2 regions of the Rhodococcus sp. UNC363MFTsu5.1 genome follow, and region 2 is predicted to be linked to the other one. Evidence: riboswitches for the same ligand, from Rfam matches in the RefSeq annotation. Region 2 holds a riboswitch; the other holds the start of a gene.
The links. A riboswitch is a leader RNA that binds a small molecule or an ion and turns the genes downstream of it on or off. The one in region 2 is predicted to bind S-adenosylmethionine.
Positions count from the first base shown of each region.

Region 1: it holds a riboswitch for S-adenosylmethionine, as region 2 does, so the genes downstream of both, BR31_RS0120980 (ABC transporter substrate-binding protein) here and BR31_RS27730 (AfsA-related hotdog domain-containing protein) in region 2, are expected to answer to the same signal.

Region 1 covers NZ_JMLO01000030.1:41,816-56,494, reverse strand. The annotation lists gene BR31_RS29595 (vWA domain-containing protein) at 1-1,248, opposite strand, end outside; gene BR31_RS29590 (glycine betaine ABC transporter substrate-binding protein) at 1,404-2,009, opposite strand; SAM riboswitch class I at 2,072-2,162, shown strand; gene BR31_RS0120980 (ABC transporter substrate-binding protein) at 2,169-3,122, shown strand; gene BR31_RS0120975 (ABC transporter ATP-binding protein) at 3,133-4,278, shown strand; gene BR31_RS0120970 (ABC transporter permease) at 4,278-4,970, shown strand; gene BR31_RS0120965 (ABC transporter permease) at 4,967-5,650, shown strand; gene BR31_RS0120960 (NAD(P)-dependent malic enzyme) at 5,731-6,921, opposite strand; gene BR31_RS0120955 (hypothetical protein) at 7,258-7,572, opposite strand; gene BR31_RS0120950 (MarC family protein) at 7,577-8,191, opposite strand; gene BR31_RS0120945 (PHP domain-containing protein) at 8,205-9,059, opposite strand; gene corA (magnesium/cobalt transporter CorA) at 9,180-10,253, shown strand; gene BR31_RS0120935 (suppressor of fused domain protein) at 10,254-10,841, opposite strand; gene BR31_RS0120930 (cellulase family glycosylhydrolase) at 10,878-12,299, opposite strand; gene BR31_RS29585 (hypothetical protein) at 12,368-12,991, shown strand; gene BR31_RS0120920 (winged helix DNA-binding domain-containing protein) at 12,975-14,102, opposite strand; gene BR31_RS0120915 (serine hydrolase) at 14,184-14,679, opposite strand, start outside.
Region 2 covers NZ_JMLO01000004.1:90,449-105,127, forward strand. The annotation lists gene BR31_RS0107155 (ABC transporter permease) at 1-28, shown strand, start outside; gene BR31_RS0107160 (ABC transporter permease) at 21-1,001, shown strand; gene BR31_RS0107165 (dipeptide ABC transporter ATP-binding protein) at 998-2,695, shown strand; gene BR31_RS0107170 (VOC family protein) at 2,745-3,206, shown strand; gene BR31_RS0107175 (Fic family protein) at 3,238-3,990, shown strand; gene BR31_RS0107180 (HAD-IB family hydrolase) at 4,439-5,269, opposite strand; gene ssd (septum site-determining protein Ssd) at 5,650-6,765, shown strand; gene BR31_RS0107190 (TadA family conjugal transfer-associated ATPase) at 6,762-7,952, shown strand; gene BR31_RS0107195 (type II secretion system F family protein) at 7,949-8,731, shown strand; gene BR31_RS0107200 (type II secretion system F family protein) at 8,728-9,312, shown strand; gene BR31_RS0107205 (DUF4244 domain-containing protein) at 9,385-9,588, shown strand; gene BR31_RS27725 (TadE family type IV pilus minor pilin) at 9,585-9,968, shown strand; gene BR31_RS0107215 (Rv3654c family TadE-like protein) at 9,965-10,309, shown strand; SAM riboswitch class IV at 10,432-10,543, shown strand; gene BR31_RS27730 (AfsA-related hotdog domain-containing protein) at 10,566-11,378, shown strand; gene BR31_RS27735 (HAD family hydrolase) at 11,375-12,127, shown strand; gene BR31_RS0107230 (hypothetical protein) at 12,124-12,984, shown strand; gene BR31_RS0107235 (MFS transporter) at 13,049-14,272, opposite strand; gene BR31_RS0107240 (FMN-dependent NADH-azoreductase) at 14,250-14,679, opposite strand, start outside.

The DNA of each region.
Region 1 (14,679 bases), on a different contig from region 2:
GACCGGGGTACCCGGACCGGTGGGCTCGGTGAAGGCGGTCGGCGGTGCCACCGCGATCGGCCCGGGATCGGTTGCGGCGGGCTCGATTCCGACGAGCAGTTCGATCGGCAACCGTTCCGGCACACCGTGGGACACCGTGGCCCAGGTCGGCGCGAAGTAGTAGCGTCCGCCGCCCCTGCACTTGTCGGCACCACTGCCGTCGTCCGCGCGCTTCTCGGTCGCCCCGTCGAAGGTCTCGGCCACCGTCAGCGCCGCACCGTCGCTCGAACTCGTCACCTGTTCGAACACGAACTCGTTACAGTCTCGGCCGTCCCTGCCGTAAACACGCACGTTGAGAACATTCATGTCCTCGGTGCTCGAGATGTCGGGTAGACGGGGAAAGGAGATGGTGCCGCTGAAATAGGCGGTGGCCCCGTCGGGGACGTCGACCGCGTAGTAACGCGTCTCCTTCTGCCCCATGGTGTCCAGGTATTGACCAGGTGTCGCCACCGGGGCGTTGTCGTACGTGGGCGTCCCGGTGATCGGTGTCCCGGCCGCCTTGTAGTTGCGGAGCGCGGCGGCGGTGACCCGGGGCAGCGTCCGCTCCAGCGCGGGTCCGTCGGCGGCGTCGGTGTAGGTGCCGCCGGTGGCCTGCGCCATGCAGGTGAGCTGGGCGCGGGCCTTGCCGTCCACCGCGAAGCCGATCGCGTGCATCACCAGATCGACGCCCTGCTGCTTCAATTCCCTGGCGACCTCACACGGATCCGGTGGGGAACAGGTGTCGTCGCCGTCGGAGACGAGCACGATCGACCGCGGTCCCGAGTCAGGGAGGGCGGCGGCCGCCTGGCGCAATGCGGTGCCCATCGGCGTCCACCCGCTCGCCTTGATGCCGTCGACCGCGCTGATCAGCGCGGCACTGTCGAGGGTGTCGGGCTGGTGCAGCACTTGCACGTCACGACATCCCGCTGGCTTGTCCGCTTCGGCGTTTCCGGTGCCGGTGCCGTACACCGTCAGCCCTACCTTCGATTCGGCAGGCGCAGCGCCGGCAAAGGTACGGACGGCCGTCTTCGCGGCATCCATCATCGTGCCCGCCGGATCCGGACGCTGCATGGATCCGGACGCGTCGAGGATGAGCATGGTCGGCGCGTACTCCGGAGCCGAATCCGAGCTCTCCTGCGCTTGGGCCAGTGGTGCGGCAATCGAGAGGCCGATCAGGGCTAGAGCCAGCCCTGCGATCAGCTTGGTCGGTAACTCGGCAATCCTCGGCATTGGCCCCCGCCTGCTTCGTGTGCTCTGCTGCGTCGAGGTTCGACATTACAGACGCGATTCGGGTGGCCACATTGCCCACCGATCACCGGCAGAGCCGGTCCCCCTGGTTACCGGATTCGCTTCTGCGGCAGCTCACTACTCGCATGGGATCCTCCTCAACGCGCGGCGAGCCATTCGTCCGCCGCCTGCGCCGGGGTGAGCTCGCCGACGCGAACCCGCTCCACCATCGCAGCGAGGTCGGCCGAGGTCAGCTCGCCCGCAACGACGTTGAGCGCCTTGACCTGATCCTCGGTGAGCACCCCGCTGCGCATGAGAGGCACCACGTTCTCGGCCGTCGCATCACCCTCGGTCTTCACCTCGGCGTCGCTGTAATCGGATACCGAGAGCCCCTCCGGCAGAGACCTGTTCAGCTCCTCGAACACCTCATCGGGATCGGTGAGCGTCGAGTCCGGCTGAAAGAAGTGCAGGAGCTGCCCGGTGAAGTCCGGCACCACCGTGATGTCCGCCGTCCCGAGATCCTCCACATACTGCGCCCGCGTCTCCGCGGCACCCTCCTCGACCGGGGATCCGGTGCCGCGCAGGATCTCCGCGTAGATCCCCGCAACCACCTGCGACTCGGCACTCTCTCCCGACCCGACGGTGATCGCCGCAGGGGCCTGCGCCTCGTCGAGGCGGGAGTTGTCCACCGTGCATCCGGTGAGCGCGAACACCACGGCCGTAGACATCACCGTCCCCGCGGCCTTCCTCCACCGAGCCGTCATGGCGCGCCACGCTCCTCTCCTCACCCAGCGAATGTCCTCCCTATCGTTACACTCGGTGGCCAGCACCATCTCGAGCGGCCGAGAGATCCGGCTTGTTGACGCCGCAGCAACCAGTCCGAAGGGGACGGGTGCTAACGCCGGAACCGATGGAAGGACGCCATGAGGTTCTCAGCTCGCCGCTCCGCCCGCCCGATCGCCGTCGCCGCGGCGGTCACCGCCCTCACGGTCCTGACCGCATGCGGCAACTCCGACCCGCTCAGCAGCGGCGGTGGCACCGGCTCGGACCCGAACGCGATCATCGTCGGGTCGGCGAATTTCCCCGAGTCCGAGACCGTGGCGAACATCTACGCGGAGGCCCTGCGTGCCAACGGCTTCGACGTGCAGACCAAGCTGAACATCGGCAGCAGGGAGACCTACATCCCCGCGGTCAAGGACGGATCCATCGACGTGATCCCGGACTACACGGGCAACCTGCTGCAGTACCTCGACAAGGACACGACCGCCACCAGCGCCGCCGAGGTGAACGCGGCCCTGCCCGCGGCACTCGGCCCCGACCTGGCGATCACCACGCCCGCGCCCGGCGAGGACAAGGACGCGGTGGTCGTGACCCGCGAGACCGCCGACAAGTGGCAACTGACCTCGATCGGGGACCTGGCGCCCCACTCCGCCGAAGTGAAGTTCGGCGCACCCGCCGAGTTCCAGGAGCGCGCGGGAGGGCTGCCCGGCCTCGAGGCCGACTACGGCCTCGTCATCAGCCCGCAGAACTTCGTGCCGATCGCGGACGGCGGCGGACCGGCCACGGTCGCCGCCCTCTCCTCCGGCCAGGTCACCGCGGCGAACATCTTCACCACCTCGCCCGCGATCGCCAAGAACAACTTCGTGGTCCTCGCGGACCCGAAGAACAACTTCGCGGCGCAGAACGTGGTCCCGGTCCTGCGGGCGAACAAGCAGTCCGAGAAGCTCGCGGCGGTCCTGGACGCGGTGTCGGCCAAGCTGACCACCGAGGAGCTCATCGCCCTGAACACCTCGGTGTCCGGCGACTCGAAGACCGAACCGGACGCAGCCGCCACCGAGTGGGTGTCGGCGCAGGGGCTCGACAAGCCGGTGTCCTAGGCGGCCGGCCTTGATCACCTTCGAGTCGGTCACCAAGCGCTACCCGGACGGCACCACCGCGGTCGACAACCTCGACCTGGTCATCGAGCCCGAGTCCTTCACCGTGTTCGTCGGACCGTCGGGCTGCGGCAAGACGACGTCCATGCGGATGATCAACCGGATGATCACGCCCACCGCCGGCAAGGTGATCGTGAACGGCCAGGACGTCACCCGCACCGACGCGGTCAAGCTGCGCCTCGGCATCGGCTACGTGATCCAGAGCGCGGGCCTGCTGCCGCACCGGACCGTGATCGACAACGTGGCCACCGTGCCTGTGCTGCGCGGCGATTCGCGGCGCGCGGCCCGCAGGGCGGCGCTCGAGGTGCTCGAACGGGTCGGGCTCGACCCCGCGCTGGCCACCCGATACCCCTCCCAGCTCTCCGGCGGCCAGCAGCAGCGCGTCGGCGTCGCAAGGGCCCTTGCGGCCGATCCGCCGATCCTGCTGATGGACGAGCCGTTCAGCGCGGTCGATCCGGTGGTCCGCGAGGACCTGCAGGCCGAGATGCAGCGCCTGCAGGCGCAACTGCGCAAGACCATCGTGTTCGTCACCCACGACATCGACGAGGCGGTCCGGCTCGGCGATCGCGTCGCGGTGTTCGGCCCACACGGCCTGCTCCAGCAATATGCCGATCCCCAAACCGTACTCGCCTCCCCCGCAACGGATTTCGTTGCGGATTTCGTGGGACGCGATCGCGGATATCGCGGGCTGTCGTTCCGGCCCGCCGACGAGGTGCCGGTGCACGCGGTCCGCACCGCCGTCGAATCCGAGCTCGCCGCGCTGCGACTCGACCAGGGCGAGTGGGTGCTCGTGGTCACCGAGGACGGGGCGCCCCGCGGCTGGATCGACGTCACCGGAGTCGAGGGCATCCGGGCGGGCAACACCCTGGTCGACAGCACATCCGCGGGTGGCTCGCTGTTCACGAGGGGCGGGGACCTGCGGCAGGCGCTGGACGCCGCGATCTCGTCGCCGTCGGGAATCGGCGTCGTGGTGGACGAATCCGGCTCGGTCGTGGGCGGGGTCAACGGATCCGAGGTGATCCGCAAGCTCGCGGACCAGCGGCAGGCCGAGGACCAGGCCAGGAACCGGCACTTCTTCAACGGCGAGACGGCCGGCTGATGCGCTGGCTGATCGACAACTTCTCGCAGGTTGTCGACCTCGCGAAGACACACCTCTACCTGGCACTGCTGCCGCTGCTGATCGGGCTGCTGATCGCGGTGCCCGTCGGCATCGCCATCCGGAATGTCGCGTGGCTGCGCAAGACCACCATGACGCTCGCCTCGCTCGCGTTCACGATCCCCTCGCTGGCGCTGTTCGTCACCATCCCGCCCCTGCTCGGGCTGAACATTCTCGACGAGATGAACGTGGTGATCGCGCTGTCGATCTACTCGACCGCGCTGCTGGTGCGCGCCGTGCCCGAGGCCCTCGACTCGGTTCCCGCATCGGTGATCGACTCGGCAACCGCGATGGGCTTCACGCCGCTGCGGCGCGCGCTGACCGTCGAACTGCCGCTTGCCGTCCCGGTACTGATCTCCAGCATCCGGGTCGTCGCCGTCACCAACATCTCGCTGGTCTCGGTCGGCTCGCTGATCGGCATCGGCGGGCTCGGCGAACTGTTCACCAAGGGCTACCAGCGCGACTACCCGGACCAGATCATGGCGGGGCTCATCGCGATCGTCTTCCTGGCGTTGGTGATCGACGGCCTGCTCTACGTCGCTGGCCGCGTGCTGACGCCGTGGACCAGGACCGCCCGCAGCCGCAAGGCCGAAGAACCGGCCGCGGTCCTGCGCGCGACGGAGGGCCCCGCATGAACCTCTTCGGCGCCGCCTTCGACTACATCGCCGACCCGTCGAGCTGGTCCGGCCCGACGGGCATCGGCGCCCGCATCGTCGAACACCTCTGGTACAGCCTGCTCGCGGTGGCCATCTCGGCGGCCATCGCGATCCCGCTGGGTCTGCTCATCGGACACTTCCGGCGGGGCGACGCCATCCTGGTCGGACTGGTCAACTCGCTCCGCTCGCTGCCGACCCTCGGCATCCTGACGTTCCTGGTGCTGCTCCTCGGGCTCGGCCTGATCCCGCCGATCATCGCGCTGGTCCTGCTCGGCATCCCGCCGATCCTGGCAGGCACCTACGCAGGCGTCGCGAACGTCGACCCGGTCGTGGTCGATGCCGCGCGGGCGATGGGGATGACACGGGCACAGGTGCTCGGCCGGGTGGAGGTCCCCAATGCGCTGCCACTGATCGTCGGGGGGCTGCGCAACGCGACGCTGCAGGTCATCGCCACCGCCACGGTCGCCGCCTACGTCAACCTGGGCGGCCTGGGGCGGTACATGTTCGACGGGCTTGCGCTCGGCGACTACGCCCGCGTCCTGGTCGGCGCGATCCTCGTTGCGGCGCTGGCCCTGGTCCTCGACGGCGTCCTCGCGCTCGCGGTGTGGGCCTCGGTGCCCGGCACCGGCAGGCTGCGCCGCACCCCCGCGCTCGACTGACCGCCCCGAGAACGGCCGAAGGGCACCGTCGCCCGGGTGATCCGAGCGGCGGCGCCCTTCAGCGGGACGAACGTGCGTGCTTAGGCGACGCCCTCGGCCTTGGCCGCGGCTGCGACCGCCTCGGCGACCGCCGGGGCAACCCGCGGATCGAGCGGGCTCGGCACGATCTTGTCGACGGCGAGCTCGTCGGCGACGACGGACAGGATCGCCTCCGCCGCGGCGAGCTTCATGCCCTCGGTGATGCGCCGGGCGCCTGCGTCGAGCGCGCCCTTGAACACGCCGGGGAACGCCAGCACGTTGTTGATCTGGTTCGGGAAGTCGCTGCGGCCGGTCGCGACGATCGCGGCGTGCTTGCGCGCGATGTCGGGGTGGATCTCCGGGTCCGGGTTGGACATCGCGAAGATGATCGCCTCGGGGGCCATCGTCGCGATGATCTCCTCCGGCACGGTGCCCGCGGACACGCCGAGGAACACGTCGGCGCCGTCGAGCGCCTCGACGATGCCGCCGGTGCGCCCCGCCGGGTTGGTACGGGCGGCGAGGTCGGCCTTGATCTCGTTCAGGTCGCCGCGGTCGCTGGAGACGATGCCCTTGGAGTCGAGGACGGTGACATCGGCGATGCCCGCAGCGAGCAGGATGTTCGCGCAGGCGACGCCTGCCGCACCCGCACCGGAGATCACCACGCGCAGCGCGGTGATGTCACGGTCCTGGACCTTGACCGCACCCTTGAGCGCGGCCAGCGCCACGATGGCGGTGCCGTGCTGGTCGTCGTGCATGACGGGGCAGTCGAGGGCCTCGATGACCCGCTTCTCGATCTCGAAGCAACGCGGGGCCGAGATGTCCTCGAGGTTGACGGCGCCGAAGCTCGGGCGCAGCCGGATGAGGGTCTCGACGATCTCGTCGGGGTCCTTGGTGTCGAGCACGAGCGGGATCGAGTTCAGGCCGGCGAATTGCTTGAACAGCGCGGACTTGCCCTCCATCACCGGCAGCGAGGCGCGGGGTCCGATGTCGCCGAGTCCGAGCACCGCGGTGCCGTCGCTCACGACGACGACGAGACGGCTGGTCCAGGTGTACCGGTCCGCGAGCGTCTCGTCCGCCGCGATCGCGCGGCTGACCTGTGCCACACCGGGCGTGTACGCGATAGACAGGGCGCGCTGAGAATCGAGGGGGGCGGTCGTCTCGACAGAGAGCTTGCCGCCGACGTGGCCCGCGAAGATCTCTTCGTCGGTCAGCTCAACCTTTTTCGGTGTGGTTGCTTCAGACACAAGAGACACGATTGCACTCCTACTCATGCCGCTCCCACTCGGGGGCGGGTTACTGGGAAGTAGCAGCGCCGAGGTTGGAAATCGACGCAGCCGCAGGTTTTTGGTCGAGATGGGGGTGAGGCTAACCGAGGGTGCACGATCAATTCCCGATTGGTCTACGGGCCGCTGCACTCAACTCGGAAGCGCGAAGGCGCCGGGCGGGGTGAGCCCGGGCGCGAAATCTGCCGCTGGTGAATCCGACTCTCGCTCCGTTACCGGGGGGTAGCACCGGCGCGAAGTGCAACAAGTGTGCCACCGCGGCCTCACCGCACGCAAATCTCACCGGTGAGTAGCTTTTTTGGTGAGCTAACGCCACCACTGGGTCCACAGCAGCAGGCCTGTGACCAAGAACACGCCCACCGAGCCGAAGATACCCGTGACACCCCGCCGATGATCGGCCACTCGTTGCGCCAGCAACACCAGCACGACAGCAACGATGTGCGCGCCGACCGACACCTTCCCCGGCCCGGGGAACCCGCGTTGGCCGCCGAGATAGGACGTGCCGAGAACGACCACTGCCAGCACCACCACGCCTGCCGCGACGGCACCGCTCAGCGCCCGCAGACCGCGCGCGACTGCCCCGCTGCTCTCGGCGTGGTCCTCGTACTCGTCGACCGACACGTCCCTACCCACCTGCGATGAATCCGCGGACCGAGTCCGCAATGAGCTGCACCGCGATCGCGGCCAGCAGGAGTCCGGCGATCCGGGCCAGCAGCGAGATGCCGCTCACGCCCAGCAGCCGGATCAGCACCGTGGAGAACCGCAGCACCACAAACAGGATGAGGTGAATCGTCAGAATCGCCAACCCCACCGCCAGCGGGGCGCCCGAATGCCCCTCGGCCTGGTTCACGAAGACGATCACGGCGGCGATCGCACCCGGCCCCGCCATCAGCGGGGTCCCGAGCGGCACGAGCGCGACGTTGACGTCCTCCGTTCCCCTCGGCTGATTCGCGTCCCTGCCGGTCAACAACTCCAGGGCGATCAGCAACAGCAGCAGGCCACCCGCGCCCTGCAGGGCGGGGATCCCGATGTGCAGGTAGTTGAGGATCGCCTGGCCGCCGATCGCGAACACCGTGATGACGGCAAGCGAGACCAGCGGCGCCTGCCACGCGGCGCGGTTGCGCGCCTCCTTGCTCTTGCGGCCGACCAGGGACAGGAACACGGGGATGGCGCCCGGCGGGTCCATGATCACGAAGAGCGTGATCACGGCCGTCATGTACAGGGTCGTATCGAAGGACATCAGCGCTCCTCCCTCATGCCGAGATCACGTCGACGCCGGTGGCCCTGGCCACGATCCTGTCGAACTCGCTTGGTGCGGTGAGAAATTCGCCGAGCTTCACCGCCTTGTTGACGCCGTGATAGTCCGAGGACCCGGTCACGATGAGGTCGTGCTCACGGGCGATCCCGGCGAGGATCTCCCGATCCACCTGCAGGTGGTCGTGGTGGTCGATCTCCACACCCGCGAGGCCGTCCGCGACGAGCTCGCCGATCTGCTCCATCGCGAGCAGCCGGCCGCGGCTGGCGGCCCGCCCGTGCGCGATCACGCTCACCCCGCCCGCGTCGGACACCATCCACACCGCCTCGGGCAGCGGCGTGTCCGCCTTGTGCACGTAGTAGCGGCCGCCGGTCTTGAGCAGATCGCCGAACGCCTCGTCGACGGACCCGACCACCCCTGCCGCCACGAGCGCCCGCGCCAGGTGCGGGCGACCGGCCGCGGGCCCCGCAGCCGCCATCACCTCGTCCGGGTCCACCGGCAGCCCGTCGAGCGCCATCCGCTCGGCCATGGCCCGCAGCCGCGTCGTCCGCTCGGATCGGAGCCGCTCGCGTTCCGCGGCGAAGGCCGCGGCCGTCGGATCGAAGAGGTAGGCGAGCAGGTGAACCGCGACCGGCTTGCCGTCCTCGCCCCTGCCCTCGCACGACATCTCCATGCCGCGGACCAGGCTCAACCCCGCGGGCAACGCGGCTGCGGCCTCGGCCCAGCCCGCGGTGGTGTCGTGGTCCGTCAGGGCCACCACGTCGAGCCCGGCGTCCGCGGCGTGCCGTACCAGGTCAGCGGGGCTGTCCGTGCCGTCCGAGGCAGATGAATGGGTGTGGAGGTCGATGCGCACCGGGCCATTGTCTCAGGCTGTGGGAAGCGGACCCGACACCTCGCGGCGCGGCGTCCGCCCGGATCCCCCGGGCTAGGATTGACCCGAGATCATCGCCGGGCTCGAGAGGGAGTGGCTGCCGTGCCGTCCATGCCGTCGCTACGCCCGACCCGCAGGTCGCCCGGCCCCGCCCCGGCGCGGATTCCCGTGCCGACCGCGAGGGCCATCGTGGACTGCGCCGTGTACATCGACGGCGAGCGACTGCCGGGCAAGTTCACCCACTCGGCCGCCCTCGCCGAGGTCCGCGCCCGCGGGAAGGGCTTCGCCTGGGTGGGATTGCATGCCCCCGACGAGTATCAGATGGGCAGTGTCGCAGAGGTTTTCGGCTTGCACGAGCTGACGGTCGAGGATGCCGTGCACGCCCACCAGCGACCCAAGCTCGAGCTGTACGACGATGTCCTCTTCCTGGTACTTCGGACCGTGAATTACGTTGAGCACGAGTCGATCACCACGGCCAACGAGGTGGTCGAGACCGGCGAGATCATGATCTTCCTCGGCACCGACTTCGTGGTCACCGTCCGGCACGGCGAGCATTCCGGCCTGGCAGGCGTGCGGGCGCTGATGGAGGCCAACCCGACCCGGCTCGCGCTGGGGCCGTCCGCAGTCCTGCATGCGATCGCCGACCATGTGGTGGATCACTACCTCGCGGTCACCGAATCCGTCGAGAAGGACGTCGATCTCATGGAGGAGGAGGTCTTCAGTCCCCGCACCCGGGTCGCGATCGAGCAGATCTACCTGCTCAAGAGGGAGATCGTCGAGCTGCGCAAGTCGGTGAACCCGCTGGCCAGTCCACTGCAGCGGCTGAGCCAGGACACCACAACCGGTGTGCCGAAGGAGGTCAGGCGCTATCTACGCGACGTGCAGGACCACCACACCGTCGTCGCCGAGCGCATCGCCGAGTTCGACGAGGTGCTCAGCACCCTCGTCGAGGCGGCCCTGGCCAAGGTCGCCGTGCAGCAGAACACCGACATGCGCAAGATCTCGGCGTGGGTCGCGATCGCCGCGGTGCCGACGATGATCGCTGGCATCTACGGGATGAACTTCGACCACATGCCGGAGCTGCGCTGGACCTACGGCTACTACGGGGTGGTCGGGTTGATCGCCATCGTGTGCACCGGACTGTTCGTCACGTTCCGCCGCAACAACTGGCTCTGACTAGAGCGAGGCTGCCCCACGCGCCGGGTCGCGCACGTCGATCCCGGCCTCCGCCCACGCCTCACGCAGGGCTCCCGCGCCGCGAAGGCGCACCCAGGCGGCCTCGGTGCCGGTGATCGGTACCGCGGCGAGGAAACGCACCGGATCGGCCGGCTCGGGCAGCTCTAGGTCCTCGACGTCGCTCTCCCCCAGCAGCACCGCGGTGAACGGCGCGCCCTTCCACAGCGGCTCACCCACGTCGAGCAATCCGTCGACCGTGAGGACCACGCCCTCCACCGCGGGCGCCGCGGCCAGCACGGCCAGCGTCTTGTGCACGCCGGAGGCGACTCCGACACCGCCTCGCAGGGTCAGCATCAGCTCCGCGCGTGGCCCACGCACCGGGTCCGCCACGGCCTCGGCGGGATCACCCATCGGATGCCGCGAACAGCCGAGCGAGACGTACCGGACCAGATCGTCGGAGTCGGCGGGAAAGCGGAGGACCTCCAGCGGTTCGAGCCCGAGGAAGGTCACGGACGCGGCGGAGGGCGCAGGCCCACCGATCCGATCGGTGAGGTGCGCACGGACGGAGGCGATGACGCTGTCACTCACCCGTTCATCTAACACCCCATTGCCGATGCTCTCCGATCAGGGCGCCGGGGTGAGCGTCACGGTGACGTCCTCGCCCGACTGCGGCTGCCGGAGGGTGAGCAGCCGGGATTGCTGATCCCAGGTCAGCACCTCGCCGCCGTCGACACTCACGCCTGCGGGGAAGCCGCTGCGCGGCAGGTAGATCTCGGTCGGTGCCGAGACATCGCGGTCCGGCCGGAAGGTCAGCTCGAGCCGGTCCCCGGATGCCGCCCAGGTGATCGGCGTCCCGGCGACCGCACGCGGATACGGCGTGTCGAGCGCGGTGACGAGGTTCCTTGCGGCGCCGTCCTCGCCGTACGGCCCCCATGGTCCCGGGTCGCGCGACCAGTAGCTCACGCCCGCACCGATCTCCGCGGCCGTGGCGTAGATCCGGTCCACGTAGTCGAGCGCACCGGGGAGCGTGGTGTCGAGCCCGAACTCCCCGAGGATGATCGGGGCGTCGCCGAGGGCCGCCGCCGTGCGCAGGGTGTTGCCGCGCCACGAGGCGACCGTCGCGTCGACCAGGTCGCGGGAGGTGCCCTCGTAGCCACCGCCGAGATCCATCGGCAGCGGATAGATGTGGGGGCAGTAGGCGATCCGCTGGTCGCCCTCGCGGTTGTCGGTGATCGCGCCGAGGCCGCTCGGGGTGCCCCAGTTCGTGCCCATCGCCTGCGGTGCCACGCAAACCCAGGTGTCGTGGTCGACGGTGCGGATCGCGTCGGTCGACTTCTGATACAGCGCCGTGAGCGGCCCGGCCTCGAAGACGGGGCCCTGCAGGGTGCCACCGTACGGCTCGTTCATCAGGTCGTACGCGACGACCGCGGGATGGTCGGCGAATCGCTCGGCCACCGCCCGCCACGCGTTCGCATAGTGCTCGGAGAGTTCGGGGTGTGCCCCCGTGGTGTTCCAGAAGTTGTCGAAGGCCCGGATCACGCCGGGGTCGAGGTAGTACTGCTCCCACATGTCGTGGGATCCGACCGGCAACCCGTCCATGTAGGTGGCCCATGCGGGGGCGCCGTTGCCGGTCTTGCCGTCCGGGGTGATCGCGCCCGACCAGAGGTCCTGGTGCATGTCGAGCATGACGTGATAGCCGCGGTCCGCGTACCAGCCGATGCGTTCCTCCACCCGGTCCAGGTAATCCTGGCTGTAGACACCGGGTTCCGGCTCGACCGAGCGCCACGAGATCAGGAACCGGACGAAGTTCGTACCCATGTCGGCGTGTTCCCGCTCGAGGTCGGCCTCGGTGAAGTCGGGCATGCCGTCGGGGGTGCTCTTCGCGCTGGACGCCGTGTTGAATCCACGCAGCACGAGCGAGCGTCCCTGGTCGTCGGTGAGGTACGACTCGGCGGGCGCCGGGTCGGATCGGAGTACCGCGCCGACACCACCGGCGAGGACGAGCGCGCCTGCCGCAACGAGGGACACCACTCTGATTCGCCGCACGGGACTCACACTCGACTTTCTGCATGATTCTGGACGCTTGGTCCATTTGATCCCGTTAATGTTGCGGCATGTCTGACGCCAGCGCTGCCGATTCGGTGAATCCGCAGGTCGATGCCGATTTTCGCGCCCCGTGGCCTGGCGTCGCGGCGCTCGCCGTGATCTCGGTCCTGTTCGGGCTCTGGTCGATCACCGGCGCCGTGCTCACCCGGTTCCCGGAACTGCTCGTCCCGAGTGCGATCGGGCTGCCGTTCGGCATCCCGGCGCTGCGGCTGTTCCCGCTCGGCGAGACGACCACCATCAACTGGCTCGTCGACTGCGCCGCCGCGCTCGTGATGCTCGCCGTCGTCTGGATGCGGCTGGTGAATTCCGCGCGCAGGCACCCCGGCGGCGGCGTCGGGCGCGCCTTCTCGGCGGGCCTCGGCGCCACCGTGATCGGCGTCCTCGCCGGGAACCTGATCCGCACGGTGTACCTGAGTTTCGTGCTGCAGGAGGGTCCAGGCGCCTACCTGGCCTCGCTCGTCGGCGGAGCGCTCGTGTCGGTGCTCTGGGGCGCGATCGTCGGGCTGTTCGTCGGCGCGGCCAACGCGCTCGCGCGGCGGATCACGAGGGGTGCGGCGGCACCGGAATCGGGCAATGACCTTCCCACAGAGAACGAGTCGTCGATCGCGGAGACGGCTACCGCACGGCCGTGAACCGGACGTCGTTGTCGTCGGCGTCGGGGTGCGCGAACTTCAGCAACCGCTGCGCCTCGGCCTCGAGCGCCGACGTGGCGCCCTTCGCGAGCGGTGCGAATGTCGCGATCTCGACGGCCGCGGAACGCTTCTTGGCGGTGACCGTGACGAATCCGGCGACCTGGCCACCGACCATGACCGTCGGCTTGATGATCCCGTTCGCGGTGAACACCACCTTGCGGTGCTCGTCCGCCAGCACCCGTCTCCGGTTCGCGTGGCCGAGCAGGACACTGTCGTACGGCGCCAGTATCCGTGGCGGCAGGCTGCCAGCCGGGTCCGGCCGCGGGGCGTCGGGCAGATCGAACATTTCGGCGCCGTCCTCGTCGACGAACACCCGCAACCTCGGGCGGAGTCGGTCGAACACCTCGCCCAGCCTGGTCAGGCCGGACCAGGCCTGGGCGTCCGCGGCCGATGCCGGGCCGTAGGCCGCCAGATAGCGCAGGATCATCTCGTCCGGCACCGGTTCGGACAGCGGCGCGTCCGTCCACCGCTCCAGGGTGGTGCAGACCGGCTGACCGGACCGGCCCCAGATCCCCCTCGGGGGGACCTGCACGAGTGGGAGCAGGTTCCGGACCCCATGCGCGAGGGCCACCGGGTCGCGGTCCGGCCAACGCTCGGCCAGCAACGGTCGCAGATCGGCCATGCTCAGCGGGGTGTGCTCGAGCGTCGCCCGACTCCAGTCCGCCAGCGCCGCGAGGTCCATCCCGACGAGGCCGTTCTTGTGCAGGGTGTTCGTCCGCATGTCGGCATCCATGATCGGCTGTACCCACGGTCGCAACGCCAGGGCATCGGCCGCGGTGACCGCGTGCACCGTGCCGCGCATCACCACGATCCGGACGACATCACGGTTCTCGATCAACGAGGACAGGTCGGTCGGCCGAAATCCCTTGAGCCGAGCCCACAACGCGAAATAGGGCGCCATCGGCGCCTGAGCCTGCAGGCCGTACAGGTGCCCGATCACCGCGAGCGCGTTGTCGCCGGTGCGGCGCAGCAGGTGCTGGCGTTCGAGCGTCGCGCGGCTCAGTGCCCTGCGGGACAATCGTTCACGCCTGACCTCTGTCCCCGCTGACATCGCACTCCCCTACCGCCGAAGGACTTCCATCGCCGCACCAAGGGTAGGACACCGCACCACGAGATCCGGTGCACTGCGCTCTCAGTCGATGCGGCCGGAACGAAGTTCGGTCACCGCGATGTGGGCGGCCCGTCCGATTGCCTGATCGACAACGGGAAGGACCGGATCGGCGCGCGCCGCCCGTGTGAAAACAGCCACGGCAACGGGGGTCTCGCCGGGGAAGCCCACCACCGCCACCTCGTTGCGGATCGCCCCGATCGTCCCGGTCTTGCCCGCAACGGTGACCCCCGCATAGGGAAATCCGGAGCGGATCCGGTGCGGCCAGATCTGCCCGGCCATGACCTCCCTGATGAACTCGGTCTGAGCCGCGGACACCGCCCTGCCCGTCCAGATCGCGTCGAGGAGGGACGTCATCTCCCGGGGTGTGGTCGCACTCGTGAACGCCGGATCGTAGGCCGAGGCCGCCCATGCCTCGTCGTTGTCGGCCAGCGCATCGAACGCTTCTCTCGTCGTGTGCGCGTGCGACTCGACGAGCAGGGCCCGGTGGACATCCGCTGTGCCGCCGATGATCCGCGTG
Region 2 (14,679 bases):
GCTCGACCCGAGGATTCGCTATGCCTGATCCGGACCTCCCCGCGGCACCCGATCGCGCATCCCCGGAGGAGCGAGGGGGGCAGGGCTACTTCGTCGCCGGACCGGATGAGGTGGAGGTGCTCGGCGTCGATCGGCTCGACGAGGCCTCACCGCCGACCAGCATGTGGCGCGATGCCTGGCGCGGCCTGCGGCGCAACCCGATGTTCCTCGTCTCGACCCTGCTCATCCTCTTCGTCCTCATTGTCGTTGCCGTTCCCGGACTGTTCACCGGTCAGGACCCCCGAATGTGTATGGGGGAGAAAAGCATGCGGGGCCCGGGATCCGGGCATCCGTTCGGGTTCGACCTGCAGGGCTGCGATATCTTCGCCCGCACCGTGTACGGCGCGCGGGCCTCGGTGCTCACCGGCGTCGGCGCGACCGCGATCTTCCTGCTCATCGGAGGCACCGTCGGTGCGCTCGCCGGCTTCTACGGCGGCAGGCTCGACGCGATCGTCTCCCGGATCACCGACGTCTTCTTCGGCATCCCGCTGATCCTCGCCGCGATCGTGATGATGCAACTGTTCCGGAACCGGAGCATCTGGACGGTGATGCTGATCCTGGCACTGTTCGCCTGGCCGTACGTGGCCAGAATCGCAAGGGGCTCGGTCATCTCGGTGCGCGGCAACGACTTTGTGCTCGCGGCGACGGCGTTGGGCGTCTCCCGGTTCCGCACCCTGCTGCGGCACGTGCTCCCCAACGCGATCGGCCCGGTGATCGTGGTGACGACGATATGGCTCGGCGTCTTCATCGTCACCGAGGCGACGCTGTCCTACCTGGGTATCGGGCTGCCGCCGAGCGTGGTGTCGTGGGGCGGGGACATCAGCACGGGGCAGAGCAGGCTGCGGTCCGGTTCGGGGATCATTTTCTACCCCGCCGCGGCCCTTGCGGTGACGGTCCTCGGCTTCATCATGCTCGGCGACGCCCTGCGTGATGCGCTGGATCCCAAAGCGAGGAAACGATGATCGACGATCCGCCCCCGCTGCTCGAACTCCGCGACCTGAGCGTCGACTTCCGCTCCGGCGGCCACGCCGTACCCGCGGTGCGCGGGGTGAGCCTGACCGCCTACCCGGGCCAGACCGTGGCGATCGTGGGGGAGTCGGGCTCGGGCAAGTCGACCGTGGCACACGCCATCATCGATCTGCTGCCTGGCACCGGAAAGGTCACCTCGGGACAGATCCGCTTCGACGGCCGGGACCTGGTCGGGGCGACGAAGGCGGACATGGTGACGCTCCGCGGGCGTGGCATCGGGCTGGTCCCCCAGGAGCCGATGTCGAACTTGAACCCCGTGTGGAAGATAGGTTTTCAGATCGCGGAAACACTGGCGGCCAACGGGATCGCGAAGGGGAAGGCGGCAAAGGCGCGGGCCGTCGAGCTGCTGGCCGAGGCGGGCATGCCCGACGCGGGACGTCGGGTCGATCAGTATCCGCACGAGTTCTCTGGCGGTATGTGCCAACGTGCGCTCATCGCCATCGGGCTCTCCTGCCGGCCGAAGCTGCTCATCGCGGACGAGCCGACCTCCGCCCTCGACGTGACGGTGCAGCGGCAGATCCTCGACCATCTCGCCGGGCTCACCGGTGAACTCGGCACGGCGGTGCTGCTGATCACCCACGACCTGGGCCTGGCGGCGGAACGGGCCGAGCATCTGGTGGTGATGTACCGCGGCCGGGTCGTCGAGTCCGGGCCCGCCCGCCAGATCCTTCGCGATCCGCGACACGAGTACACCAGGAAACTGGTGTCCGCCGCGCCGTCCCTGGCCTCGCAGCAACTCGAGCCCGTGAGGGCCCGCGCGCGGGCTCGGTCGCGCGCGGTCCCGGTGGCAGGCCAGGCGGCGGCGGACGACGGGACCGGGACGGTCGGCGGTGACGTGCTGGTGGCCTCGAACCTGGTCAAGAGGTTCAGGATCCGGGGCGGCGCGCCGTGGCGGCACGCCGACTTCGCGGCGGTCGACACCGTGTCCTTCCGTCTCGAACGCGGCACCACGACGGCGATCGTCGGGGAGTCCGGATCGGGTAAATCGACTGTGGCGCAGATGGTTCTGGGCCTGATGAAGCCGACCTCGGGAACCGTCACGTTCGAGGGTCGCGACCTGGCGGAGTTCGACGCGAAGGCCACCTTCGCGTTCCGGCGCCAGGTGCAGCCGATCTTCCAGAATCCCTACGGGTCGCTCGACCCGATGTACTCGATCTACCGCACCCTCGAGGAGCCGTTGCGCACCCACCGCGTGGGGGACAGGGGCGAGCGCGAGCTGATCGTGCGCGACCTGCTCGAGAGGGTGTCGCTGCCGAGCTCGGTGCTGCGGCGGTACCCCAACGAACTCTCCGGTGGCCAGCGGCAACGGGTGGCGATCGCGCGGGCGCTGGCCCTGCGACCGGAGGTGCTCGTCTGCGACGAGGCGGTCTCCGCGCTTGACGTGCTCGTGCAGGCGCAGATCCTGGACCTGCTCGGCGACCTGCAGTCCCAACTCGGCCTGTCGTACCTGTTCATCTCGCACGATCTGGCGGTGGTGCGGCAGATCGCCGACGACGTGGTGGTGATGAGCGAGGGCCGGGTGGTCGAGGCAGCCACCACGGTGGAGGTGTTCGACAACCCACAGCACGACTACACCAGGAAGCTGCTCGAGGCGATCCCCGGCCGCGACCTCGTGCCGGGTGTCTGAGGCCGTGGAACGGCCGGGCTCGAGCCCGCGCACGTGGTTCAGTGGGGGGATGGATCAGCATCTGAGCGTGCTCACCCTCGGCGTCGTCGATCCGGCTCGATCGCACGCGTTCTACGTCGGGGGTCTGGGGTGGATGCCGACGTTGTACGTCGAGGGCGAGGTGCTGTTCCTCCAGGTCGGGCCCGGCATCGTGCTCTCGCTGTGGTCGGTCGACGAGATGGCTCGGGAGGCAGGCCCGACGGCGCCTGTCGCGGGTGAGCAGGGCAGGGCCCCCATCACGCTCGGTCACAACGTCGGCAGCCAGGGGGAGGTCGACGACGTCCTCGCGACCGCGGCGCGAGCGGGAGGAACGGTCCTGGTGGCGGGCGCCCGGCGGGCGTGGGGTGGGTACAGCGGGTACTTCACCGATCCCGACGGTTACCGCTGGGAGATCGCGTACAACCCGGGTCTTGTGGTGCACGAGGACGGCCGCGTCGCCTTCGGGGAGGCCGACCCCGAGGGTGCGGGGTGAGCGATAGCGGCGCCGGGTAGCGTTGAGCAGCGTGAACGACCCCTTGCAGCCCCTGGTGGACCTACCCGGCGTGCGCGAGGCCGCCGACCGGGCACGCGATGCGCTCGGCGACGTGCACCGGCACAAGACCAATCGCCGCGGCTGGCCGACGACGGCGGCCGAGGCCGCCATCCGGGCCGCCCGGGCGTCGGCGTCCATCGACGGGGGCAGCACCGAACTGCCCGCCGAGGGCCAGGAGGGTGATCCGATCCTGGCGGGCGCGCTGCGGGTGGCTCAGGCCATCGACGGGGACGCGCTCACCATCATGGTGCCGACCTGGCAGCGGGCGCCGCTCCAGGCGCTGGCCCGGCTGCACCTGCTCGCGGCGGCCGACCTCGTCACCGACCAGTCCACGTTGGGCCGACCGCGGACGGACCAAGGGGTGGCCGAGCGACTCGACGGTCTCGCGCAGTTGGTGACCGGTGGAACGAAGGCGCCCGCACCGGTCCTGGCGGCCGTGGTGCACGGGGAGTTGTTGTCGCTGGCCCCGTTCGGCACCGCCGACGGCATCGTCGCCAGGGCCGCGTCCCGGCTGGTGGCGGCATCGACCGGGCTGGATCCCCACAATCTGGGTGTGCCCGAGGTGAGTTGGCTGCGGCGGCAGCAGGCGTATCGCGACGGTGTCAAGGGCTTCGCGTCGGGAACCCCGGAGGGTGTCGGCAGCTGGGTGATCCTGTGCTGCGGCGCGATGGAAGCCGGGGCGAGGGAAGCCACGTCGATCGCGGACGCGGCGGCCGCGGGCTGATCCGATCGGGGACGGACTTCGTCTGCGGCGCAACGGCACTGGGCTCGGTGCGTCAACGGCCCCGGACGCAATGCGAGCGGCGCTGCCGACTCTCGTCGGCTTCGCCGCCCGCTAGCACGGATCGCCGGGTTACCAAGCGTGCTTGGTGGGTTGTGTGTCCGGCCTCGGCGTAGGCTCGAGCATCGTCAGTTCGCCTCTGCAACTCGTGCAAGGTCCTCGCTGCCGAATGTTCGAGTCACGCAGGCCCACAACGCTGCTGCCCTTATAGTGGCTTGCGGCTCCGCGTGGGTGCCTGGTGTCCGTGCTGGGATTTTGCGGCCGGGAGACCGATCCTTCTCTTCCGGGGCGACCTTGGCCTGCCGTTCAATCCGTAACTCCTTTGTACCCTGTGACAGCACTCGCTTCAAGGGGTTCGGACACCTGGATTGATACCAGTCTTCGGGGTCCGTCAGCGCCGACGACGCAGCAATCCGTACGTCAGCGCGCCCGCCGCGAGCGCCCCGAAGCTCAGCGCCGCGGTCGTCGCGACGGTCGTCCTCGACGGTGGCTGGAGGCGGGCGCGGAGGGACACCGGGTTGGAGAAAGTCAGTATGGGCCAACCGTTTCCGGCGGCTTCCTTCCGAAGGGCGCGGTCCGGGTTGACGGCGGTCGGGTGGCCGACCGCGGCGAGCATCGGCAGGTCGGTCACCGAATCCGAGTAGGCGAAACTGCGATCGAGATCGTAGTTCTCCCGCCGCGCCAGTTCGCGGATCGCGTCGACCTTGCCCTCGCCGTAGCAGTAGAAGTCGACCTCGCCGGTGAAGCGCCCGTCCTTGACCTCCATCCGGGTCGCCGCGGCGTGGTCGGCTCCGAGGGCGTCCGCGATCGGCGTCACCACCTCCTCGCCGGATGCCGACACCACGATGACATCGTGGCCGCGCAGCTTGTGGTCGGCGATCAGATCGGCCGCCTCGGCGAACACGAGGGGGTCCACTATGTCGTGCAGCGTCTCGGCGACCACCGCGCGGACCTGCTCCACGTCCCAGCCTGCGCACATATTGGTCAGGTGGGTGCGCATCCGCTCCATCTGGTCGTGGTCGGCGCCGGCGAGCAGGAAGAGGAACTGGGCGTAACTGCTCTTGAGTACCGAGCGTCGATTGATCAGGCCCTGGTCGAAAAAGGGCTTGCTGAACGCCAGCGTGCTCGACTTTGCGATGATGGTCTTGTCCAGGTCGAAGAACGCCGCGACCCGGCCGTTCCCGGGCTGTCTGTTCGCCTCTGCGGTCACGGAATCCAGGATAGAGCCCCCGGGTGAATCGTGGATCCGAGCACGATTCTCAGTGTTCACCTTCGGATCTCCGACAGGAAATTCGAATTTGCAAACTCGGATCGCGGCGGGTGTAGTATCAAAATCACCTGGACTTGATCTGGGTGTGTTCAGCCCGACCCCCCGGGGCTGAACTCTGAAGACCCCCGCCTCCTCCCCCCCTGGCGGGGGTCTTCCTCCATTTTCTGGCTCGTTCGGGCCTCCTCCGCTCCCACACAGCGCGATCGGTTCCGCATGGCACATCGACGCCGGAACGGTTCGCGGGTACCGGAATCCATCCCCAGGCCGGATTCTGTCCACATTCGGCGAGATCCCAGGCCTGCGGTCCCGTCCGGTCGCGCAGGCTCGTCGGTATGGAACCCCCACATGCATCGGATGCCCCTCGTCCGTCGAATGTCCGGCCGGTCCTCGCGGTCCTCGCCGAGGACGGCCTGTCCCTGAGCGTGCGCCGTGCCGCGGCCGCGGCCGACCGCGCCCTCGACGAGCGGGTGCTCCCGATTCCCCGACAGGTATGGGACGGCGCCGCGTCGATCGCGCTGGATCCCGCCGCCGCCCTAGCCTGCGCCGCCGACGCGTTGCCGCGCAGGTCGGCCGTCCATGTGGTGTGCCAGGGCCCGCCCGGCCTGCCCGAATGGCAGGCCGCCGCGGCGGTGGGGGCGGAGTCCGTTCTCGTCCTGCCTGCCGACGAACCCGCCCTGGTCCAAGCGCTTGCGCAGCGGCGCGACCGCACCGTCGCAGGCGGCTCGGTGATCGCCGTGGTCGGCGGCTGTGGGGGCGCCGGGGCATCCACGCTGGCCGCGGCGATCGCCCTGACCGGCCCCGCACGTCGGGCCGGGAGCCGCTCGCTGTTGGTGGATGCCGATCCGCACGGCGGCGGCCTCGACCTGCTGCTCGGTCTGGAGGATCGGCCGGGGCTGCGCTGGCCCGCGGTGGTCGTCGAGGGCGGCCGGGTGTCGGCGGCCGCCCTGCACGACGCCCTGCCCGGTGCGGGCGCCGGGGTGGCGGTGCTGTCCTGCGGGCGCGGCGGCGAGGCCGGACGGCCGTCCGCGGCGGCGATGCGGGCGATGATCGAATCAGGCTGCGGTGCCGGTGATCTCGTGGTGTGCGACGTGGGACGGGGGCTCGGCGACCTGGCCGCCGCGGTGTTCGATCTGGCCGACCTGGTGGCGGTCGTCGTGCCCGCCCAGGTGCGGTCGGCGGCTGCCGCCGAATCCGTGGTGGCCGCGGCGCGCACCAGGAATCCGAATGTGGGTGTGGTGGTGCGAGGTCCGGCGCCCGGCGGGCTGCGTGGCAGGGATGTCGCCGAGCTACTCGGGCTTCCCGTGCTCGCGGTGATGAGGCCGCAGCCGCGGCTGTCGGCCGCCCTGGAGCGCGGCGGCCTGAGGCTGCGAAGGCGATCGCCGTTGGCCGCGGGTGCGGGCGCGATCCTCGAGGTGCTCGGGACGGGTACCGGGGGGCGGGCCGGATGAGCTCCCTGGTCTCGCCCGAACTCCTGGACCGGGTTCGGGAGCGGTTGTCGAGGACGTCGGCGCAGCCCAGCCCGGCGATGGTGGCCGCGGCGATCCGGGCGGAGGCCTCCGGGGTGCTCGGGGACACGGACCTGCTCGACGCGCTGCAGGTCCTGCAGACCGAACTGACCGGTGCAGGAGCACTGGAACCGCTTCTCGCACAGCCGGATGTCTCCGACGTCCTGGTCACCGCGCCGGACCAGGTCTGGGTGGACCGGGGCTCAGGCCTGGAGCGCGCACCGGTCCGGTTCGCCGACGAGGCCGCGGTGCGGCGGCTCGCACAGCGCCTCGCGCTGGCGGCGGGGAGGCGGCTCGACGACGCCCAGCCCTGGGTGGACGGCCGCCTCCCCGCGGCGGCGGGGTCCGGCTTCGGCGTTCGGCTGCACGCGGTGCTCGCGCCGCTCGCGCAGGGCGGGACCTGCGTGTCGCTGCGGGTGCTGCGCCCCGCGACACAGGGACTCGACGCCCTCTGCTCGGGCGGCACGGTGCCCGCCGAGGCCCGTGAACTGCTGGTGCGGATCGTCGCCGCCCGACTCGCGTTCCTGGTCGTCGGCGGGACGGGCGCCGGTAAGACCACCCTGCTCGCGGCGCTGCTGGCGCAGGTCGACCGACGTGAACGGATCGTCTGTGTGGAGGACGCGGCCGAGCTGGCGCCGACCCACCCGCACGTGGTGCGGCTGGTCGCCCGCGCCCCGAACGTCGAGGGGGTCGGCGAGGTGACCGTCCGGCAATTGGTGCGGCAGGCGCTCCGGATGCGGCCTGATCGCATCGTGGTCGGCGAGGTGCGCGGTGGCGAGGTGGTGGACCTGCTCACCGCGTTGAACACCGGTCATGACGGCGGGGCGGGCACCGTGCACGCGAACTCGCCGGAGGAGGTGCCTGCCCGCTTGGAGGCGTTGGCGGCGCTCGGCGGCCTGGATCGTGCCGCCCTGCACAGCCAGCTCGCGGCGGCGGTGCAGGTGGTGCTGCACGTGCACCGTGCGGCGGACGGCAGGCGCAGGCTCGCCCAGATCGGTGTGCTGGACCGGGACGAGGGCGGGCAGGTCGGCGTGCTGCCCGCGTGGACCCCGGCGGCGGGGAGTTGTCCGGGCGCGGACCGTCTCGCGGACCTGCTCGAGCGACGCGGCGTCGGGGTGGGGGCGTGGTGATCGCGGCGTCGACGGCCGCAGCGCTCGCGCTCATCGTCGCGCCCACCACCAGGTCGATGACGAGACTGAGCCCGCCGCGTCGCGTCGCGGGGCCGTGGGGGCATGCCCGGTTGCGGGCGGCGGTGGCGCTCGGATTGATTGCGGCCGTGATGATCTACGCGCCGACGGCGGGATGTGCGGGCGCCGCGCTCGCGTTGACGACGGCCTATCGCCGCGCTCGCCGTCGCCGCGAGTGCGCGCGTGACGCGGACCTGCGCGGGCTGCTCGGCTGCCTGGAGGCGGCGACGGGGGAGCTGCGGGTGGGGGCACATCCGGCGAACGCCTGCACCACCGCGGCCGGGGAATCGAGCGGTGCGGCGGCGGATGCGTTCCGGACCGCCGCGGCCCGCGCGCGGCTCGGTGGCAGTGCCGCCGACGGATTGCAGGCTCAAGGGAGCGCGATCGACGTCGAGTTGGCGCGGGTGGCGGCGGCATGGCGGGTGGCCGACCGGTACGGTGTCGCGCTGGCGGACCTGCTCGATGCGGTCCGCGCGGACCTGGTGGGGCGCATCAGGTTCCGGGACCGGGTGGAGGCCGGGCTGGCGGGAGCCAGGGCCACGGCGGCGGTGCTCGCCTGCCTGCCGTTGCTGGGGATCGCGCTGGGCCAGCTGATGGGCGCGAGCCCGCTGCGGGTGCTGCTGTCCGGCGGTCTCGGGGGGATGCTGCTGGTACTCGGCACGGTGTTCGCCTGCGCCGGCCTGCTCTGGACCGACCGCATCACCGGGCGGGTGACCCGATGAGCGCGGGGGCTGCGGTGCTGTTCGCGGCCGCCGCGCTCGCCGCTCCCGGTGCCGGTTCGGCGGCGGCGCGACTCCGGGGACCGGCGGCGGCGTCGCGGGGGCGGGCGCAGCGCGCGCGGCATCGCGAGGTCACCGATCCCATGGCGATCGCGGCCGGATTCGACCTCTTGGCGGCGTGCCTGCAGGCGGGAATGCCCGTCGCCGTGGCGGCGGAGGCGGTCGCGGTGTCCGCTCCGGAGCCGCTGGGCAGCGCGCTCGACTCGGCCGCGAACCTGCTCACCCTCGGCGCAGAGCCCGAGATCGCCTGGGAGCGTGCGGCGGCGCACTCGGAGACCGACGGGCTCGCGCGGATGGCTCGTCGCTCCTCGCGGTCCGGCGCGGCCTTCGCGGCTGCGGTGACCGAGTTGGCGGCGCAGCGCAGGCTCGCGCTCGAGGACCGGGCGGTGGCCGCGGCGGAACGGGCGGGTGTGCTGATCAGCGGTCCACTCGGGCTGTGCTTCCTGCCCGCGTTCCTCTGCCTCGGAATCGTCCCGGTTGTGGTCGGCCTGGCCACCCGGGTGCTGAGCGGGGGTGTGCTGTGAGTCCGCGCAGCCGAAGGACCGAGAGGACCAGCCGCGGAGACGCCGCGGCGGTGATCGAGAAGGGGGAACATCATGGTGACCAAGGGGATTGGTGTGCTGCGTACCCGATTGCTGCTCGCCGCTGCCGCGGAGGAGGGCATGTCGACCGCGGAGTACGCGATCGGGACAATCGCTGCGGCGGCATTCGGGGCAGTGCTGTACTCGGTGGTGACGGGCGACTCCATCGTGACGGCGCTGACCGGGATCATCGACAAGGCGCTGAACACCGCGGTGTGAACGAGGCCGGGGCGGTGACGGTGGAGGCCGCGATCGCGATCGCCTCGATCACGGTGGTCGTGGTGTTGTGCCTGGGTTCCTTCCTCGCGGTGTCCGCGCATGTTCGCTGCGTGGACGCCGCGCGGGAGGCGGCCCGGCTCGTCGCGCGCGGCGATCGGGCTGAGGCGGTCCTCGCGGCGCAGCGGGTGGCTCCTCGCGGTGCGCGCATCACGGTGCGGGAGGTCGACGGGTTCGCCACCGCGGTGGTCGAGGCCGCGGTGCCACTGCTGCCCGCGCTCGACATCTCGGCGGAAGCGGTTGCCGCGATGGAGGACTCGGGTGTCGCCGAGGCCTCCGTCGTCGCTTCGCCGCCTCCCGCGGCGACCGGAGCGGGAAGGTGAGGGACGAGCGCGGCTCCGCGACCGTTCTCGCCTGCTGGGCGATGTTCGCGCTGATCGCGGTGGCGGCCCTGGTGATCCACCTCGGCTCGGCGGTGTCGGCCCGGCACCGGGCCCAGTCGGCGGCGGACCTGGCGGCGCTCGCGGCCGCGGCCGCCCTCGAGCGAGGCGCCGAGGCGGCGTGCGCGTCGGCGACCACGATCGCCGCGCGGATGCGGGCGGTGGTCCGCGACTGCCGGGTCGAGGGCTGGGACGTGGTGGTAACCGTCGGTGTCCGGCTGCCGCTACCGGCCGTCGGAGGTGGTGAGGCCGTCGCGGCGGCCAGGGCGGGTCCGGTGTCGTAGCGGCCCGACCAGGCACGCCGTCCGACGCCCTTACCCGATCGCAAACTTGAGCCTCACCTCACAGCAACCAATCGGTTGGTTGGGTTGACGGGCGATTCGGGTGGACCTAATTTTCTGTCCACGGTCATGAGTATCAGCGTCAAGCCCCGGCTCGCTGATCGGCAACCCTCCAGTGCGGCGGGGTGCTCCGGGTGACGACCGGATGGCGGTCATCCGACGCCATAAGCGCTCAATTCAGTCCTCGAAGGGGATACCCATGTCCGCAGTACAGCTCGCCCCGGCTCTCTCGTCGCAGCTCCCGGTCGCCGAGGCCGTCGCCGAGGTCCCGCTCACGGATCTGGTCGTCGTCGCCGATCGATTCCGCGGCTTCGCCGATGGCACACGCGTCCACACAGTGTCGGGTCTCGTCTCCGCGCTGCGCGGCGGCGCGTTCCGGAACATCGACCCCGACCTGACCATCCGGCTCGGGCAGGGGATCAAGCGGCACGACAAAGAATACGTCGAGCACGTCGCGTCGATCCATGCCCCGGCCGCGGAGGTTCGCCTGCTCGGCGACATCGACGCCCCGGCGCCACGCCATCACGTGCACAAGTACCAGGAGACGAACGTCCTCATCGCCAACCTGACGCGTGCCGAGGACGGGAGCTTCACCTCCGACCTCCGGATCGACGGGGACAACGAGCTGCTCATCGACCACCAGACCGGTGAGCACGTCCAGGGGCTGGTGATCGTCGAGGCGGCGCGGCAGCTGTTCCTCGGGGCGTTCGAGCTCGAGTACGGCAACCGCTGGCCCGAACGGCACTACTACGTGGTCTGGAACTCGATCGACCTCTCGTTCAAGACCTTCCTGTTCCCGTTGCCCGCCTCGCTGCAGGCCCGGTTCGGCGCCGTGTCGATCCAGGACCCGGCCAAGCTGCAGTTCACGATCGACATCGAGGTGACCCAGTTCGGCCGCAGCGTCGCGACCGCGACGATCTCGTTTGCCGCGCTGGAGAACTCGACGATCAGCCAGATCGAGCGGCGCAAGGCGGCGAAGGCGATCGAGGCCTTCCTCGGGGCCACCGCGTGACGGGCACCGGCCCACGGCCCGGGCAGGTCGCCTTCTTCGACGTCGACGAGACGCTGATCACCGTCAAGAGCATGTTCGCCTTCCTCGAACACTGGCTCTGGGAACGCGGTGACGACGGAAGCGAGTACGCGAGGCTGCTCGGCGCGCTGCGGCGGCAGTCGGACGAGGGTGCCCCCAGGGAGGAGGTGAACCGGAGCTACTACCGTACGTTCCGAGGAGTGCCGCTCGTCGAGCTCGAGGAATCGGGCCGCCGGTGGTACCGGGAGTTCGAATCCACCAACGCGCCGTACTACGCGGCCACCCTGGCCGCACTGCACGCCCATCGCGAGGCCGGAGCCGCGATCGTGCTGCTCTCGGGTTCGTTTGCGCCCGCCCTCGTTCCGATCGGAGAGGCCGTCGGTGCCGACCGGATCGTGGCGAGCCGCCCGGTCACCGACCAGGGGGGAGTGCTCACCGGCGAGGTCGAGCGGCCGATGATCGGGCAGGCGAAGGCGGAGGCGGTCACCTCGGTGCAGGCCGAACTCGGGGTCGACGCCGAGAACAGCTACGGATACGGCGACCACGAGAGCGATCTCGCCTTCCTCGAGGCGGTCGGGCACCCGGGACTGCGCGGCGACGACCAGGTGCTCCTGGCGCGCGCTGCCCGGGATCGGTGGCGGTCACTCGGGAGCGAGACCACCGGCCTCGCCGGAGCCGGCCCGCTCGCGGGCTCCGCCTCCGCCGGGCTCGCGCAGCGAGGGATCCTGTGACGAAACAGGTTTCGGTCGGATCCAGGGTCTACGAGCTCACCCCCACCACGCAGGGCCCGCTCTATCCGCCCAGCGAGGCGGTCGACGACGAGGGCAATTTCATCGTGGTCGGGTGGATCGCCCGGGACGCGGGTGACGGCTCCGTGACGCGGGAGTGGGGGAGCGCGATCGTCGATGCGGGCACCCCGGTTCCGGTGTTCGGGGGCGTGGAGCCGTACGCGATCGTGCGCGAGCTCGGGGCGCAGCTGTCGGCGGAGGACGAGGCGACGGTGCTGCACACCCTGCCGCTACCGTTGCCCGCCAACAACTATCCGATCGTCTTCGCGCCCGACCAAGTGCCGGAGGCCGCGAAGGTCCGGCGGCCCAGCTACGCCTTCCACGAGACGCCGATCCCGGATCTGCGGCACGAGGACGGCAGGCGCCTGACCGAACCGGTCACCCTCGGGAACTGGCTGCGGGCGCGAGGCACCGTGCGGGTCGGAGTCAGCGCTGACGGCAGGCACGGCGAGTTCGACTTCGAGTTCTCGGGCCTGATCCCGGAGTCGCTGTACACCGTGATGTCGCTGCGCCAGCGGGACCTCGACCCGGCCGCGCCCACGCGACCGGGGCCGTTGGGTGTGCCGAACGTGTTCGTCACCGATCCGGAGGGACGCGCGACGTACCGGGCCTCACTGCCGAACGCGTTCCCGCCCGCGGACAGCCCCGGCGCCAACCGCATCGTCAGCGTCGTGGTGCTGTGGCAGAGCTACCAGCAGAACTACGGGGGTGCGATCGGTCAGTTCGGGCTCGGTGGCGACATCCATGCGCAACTGAAGATCCCGGTCCCCGGCTTCGAGGATTTCACCACAAGGGAATGAATCCGGCGCTCACACCAGAGCCCCTGTCCCGCAACGGGACAGGGGCTCTGGGCTTCGGTCGTTCTCAGCCGACTCTTGCCGACGCGTAGGCGAGGCCTGCGCCAACGAGGGCCACCGCGGACATCGCGCCCGCGACCGCCCAGTAGCCGGCCCCGGCGAGCAGATTGGCCAACTGGGGACCGGTGCTCGCGCCGAGGAACAGGGTGAACGTGTACAACGAGGTGGCAGCGCCGCGGGCGGGTCCCGACCGTTCCGCGATGGCCTGAACCAGCGCGGGAGCGGCGACCGCGATCGCCGCCACGAACAGCAACAGGCACAGTGCGACCCACACGCCCCCGAACGGCGCGATCGTGGCCGCGGCGGTGATCGCCGCGGCGAGCAGGGCCGCGACGACCCGGGTCGTCGGGGCCACCCCGGCCAGCCGGCCCGCCAGCAGCGGCACCGCGATCATCGCGGGCAGGGCGCTGGCCCGAAGCGCCAGCATCGCCCCGTCGCCGATGCCGTCCGGGGGGCTGAGCTGGATCCCGGTGTAGAGGCCGACGAACACGCCGAGCACGCTGATGCAGCTGGTGAACAGCAAGGCCAACACCGGGTTCCGCAGCAGACCGGCGAACGGCCGGAACGAGGCGCGGAGGCCGGACGGCTCGTTCGTCCGCGGGTCTGGGGAGGGTGCCCGCGGCTGGAGCACGAACCAGGCTGCCGCGCCGACCAGCACGAATCCCACGCTGCTCAGCAGGAAGATCGCGCTCGGGCCCCATGCGGCCGCGGCCGCCTGCGATGCCACCTGGGCGAGCACGCCTGCCGCGAGGAAGGAACTGGTCAGGCAGGTCAGCGCGAGTACCCGCCGCCGCGGCTCGATGTGCTCGGCGAGGTAGGCGAAGGCGGCCGGGGCGAACAGGGAGGCGGTCGCACCCTGCGCGATCCGGGCCGTCAGCCCGAGTTCGAGGCTCGGGGCGAGTGCCACGAGCAGGGTCGTCACCGAGGTCGCCAGCAGCCCGCCGACGATCACCGGGCGCCTGCCCCAGCGGTCGGAGAACGGACCCGTGACGAGAAAGCCCAGCGCGTAGGCCAGCCCGAAGCACGTCGTCGTCCACGTCACGGCCGAGCGCGCCGCCTCCCACTCCCGCGCCAGGGCGTCGAGGAGTGGGAGAACGACATACAGCTGCCCGACGACGAGGACACCGGCAAGACAGATCAGGCCGACCGTTCGTCCCGTCGGCGCCCAGTGTGGTTCCGCCGTCGCGGCGGCGGGCGCCGCCGCGAGATCAGAAGGCAGCTGCGAGCTCACGCGCCCGCTCCTGCGCGAGGGCAAGGCCGGCCCCGGGGTCGGAGGTCAGAACCGTCGGGGCGTAGCGAATCTCGGAGACCGACTCGATGCCGACGAAGCGCAGCCAGTCCTCGACGAACGGGGTCGCGAAATCGGCTCCGAACTCCAGGGGGACGCCGGGGCTGTGGACGCCGCTGGTGTAGACGGTGACGGCTCGCTTGCCCGCGAGCAGACCGGTGTACCCCTGCGTCGGATCGAACTCGAACGCCCACCCCGGCTGAGTGACGAGATCGATCCACTGCTTGAGGATGTACGGGATTCCGGAGTTCCAGATCGGGATGCTCAGCACGTAGAGGTCCGCCGCCGCGAATCGGTCGAAGACCTCTCGGGCCTGCTCCCAGGCCCGACGCTGTTCGAGCGTCTGCTCC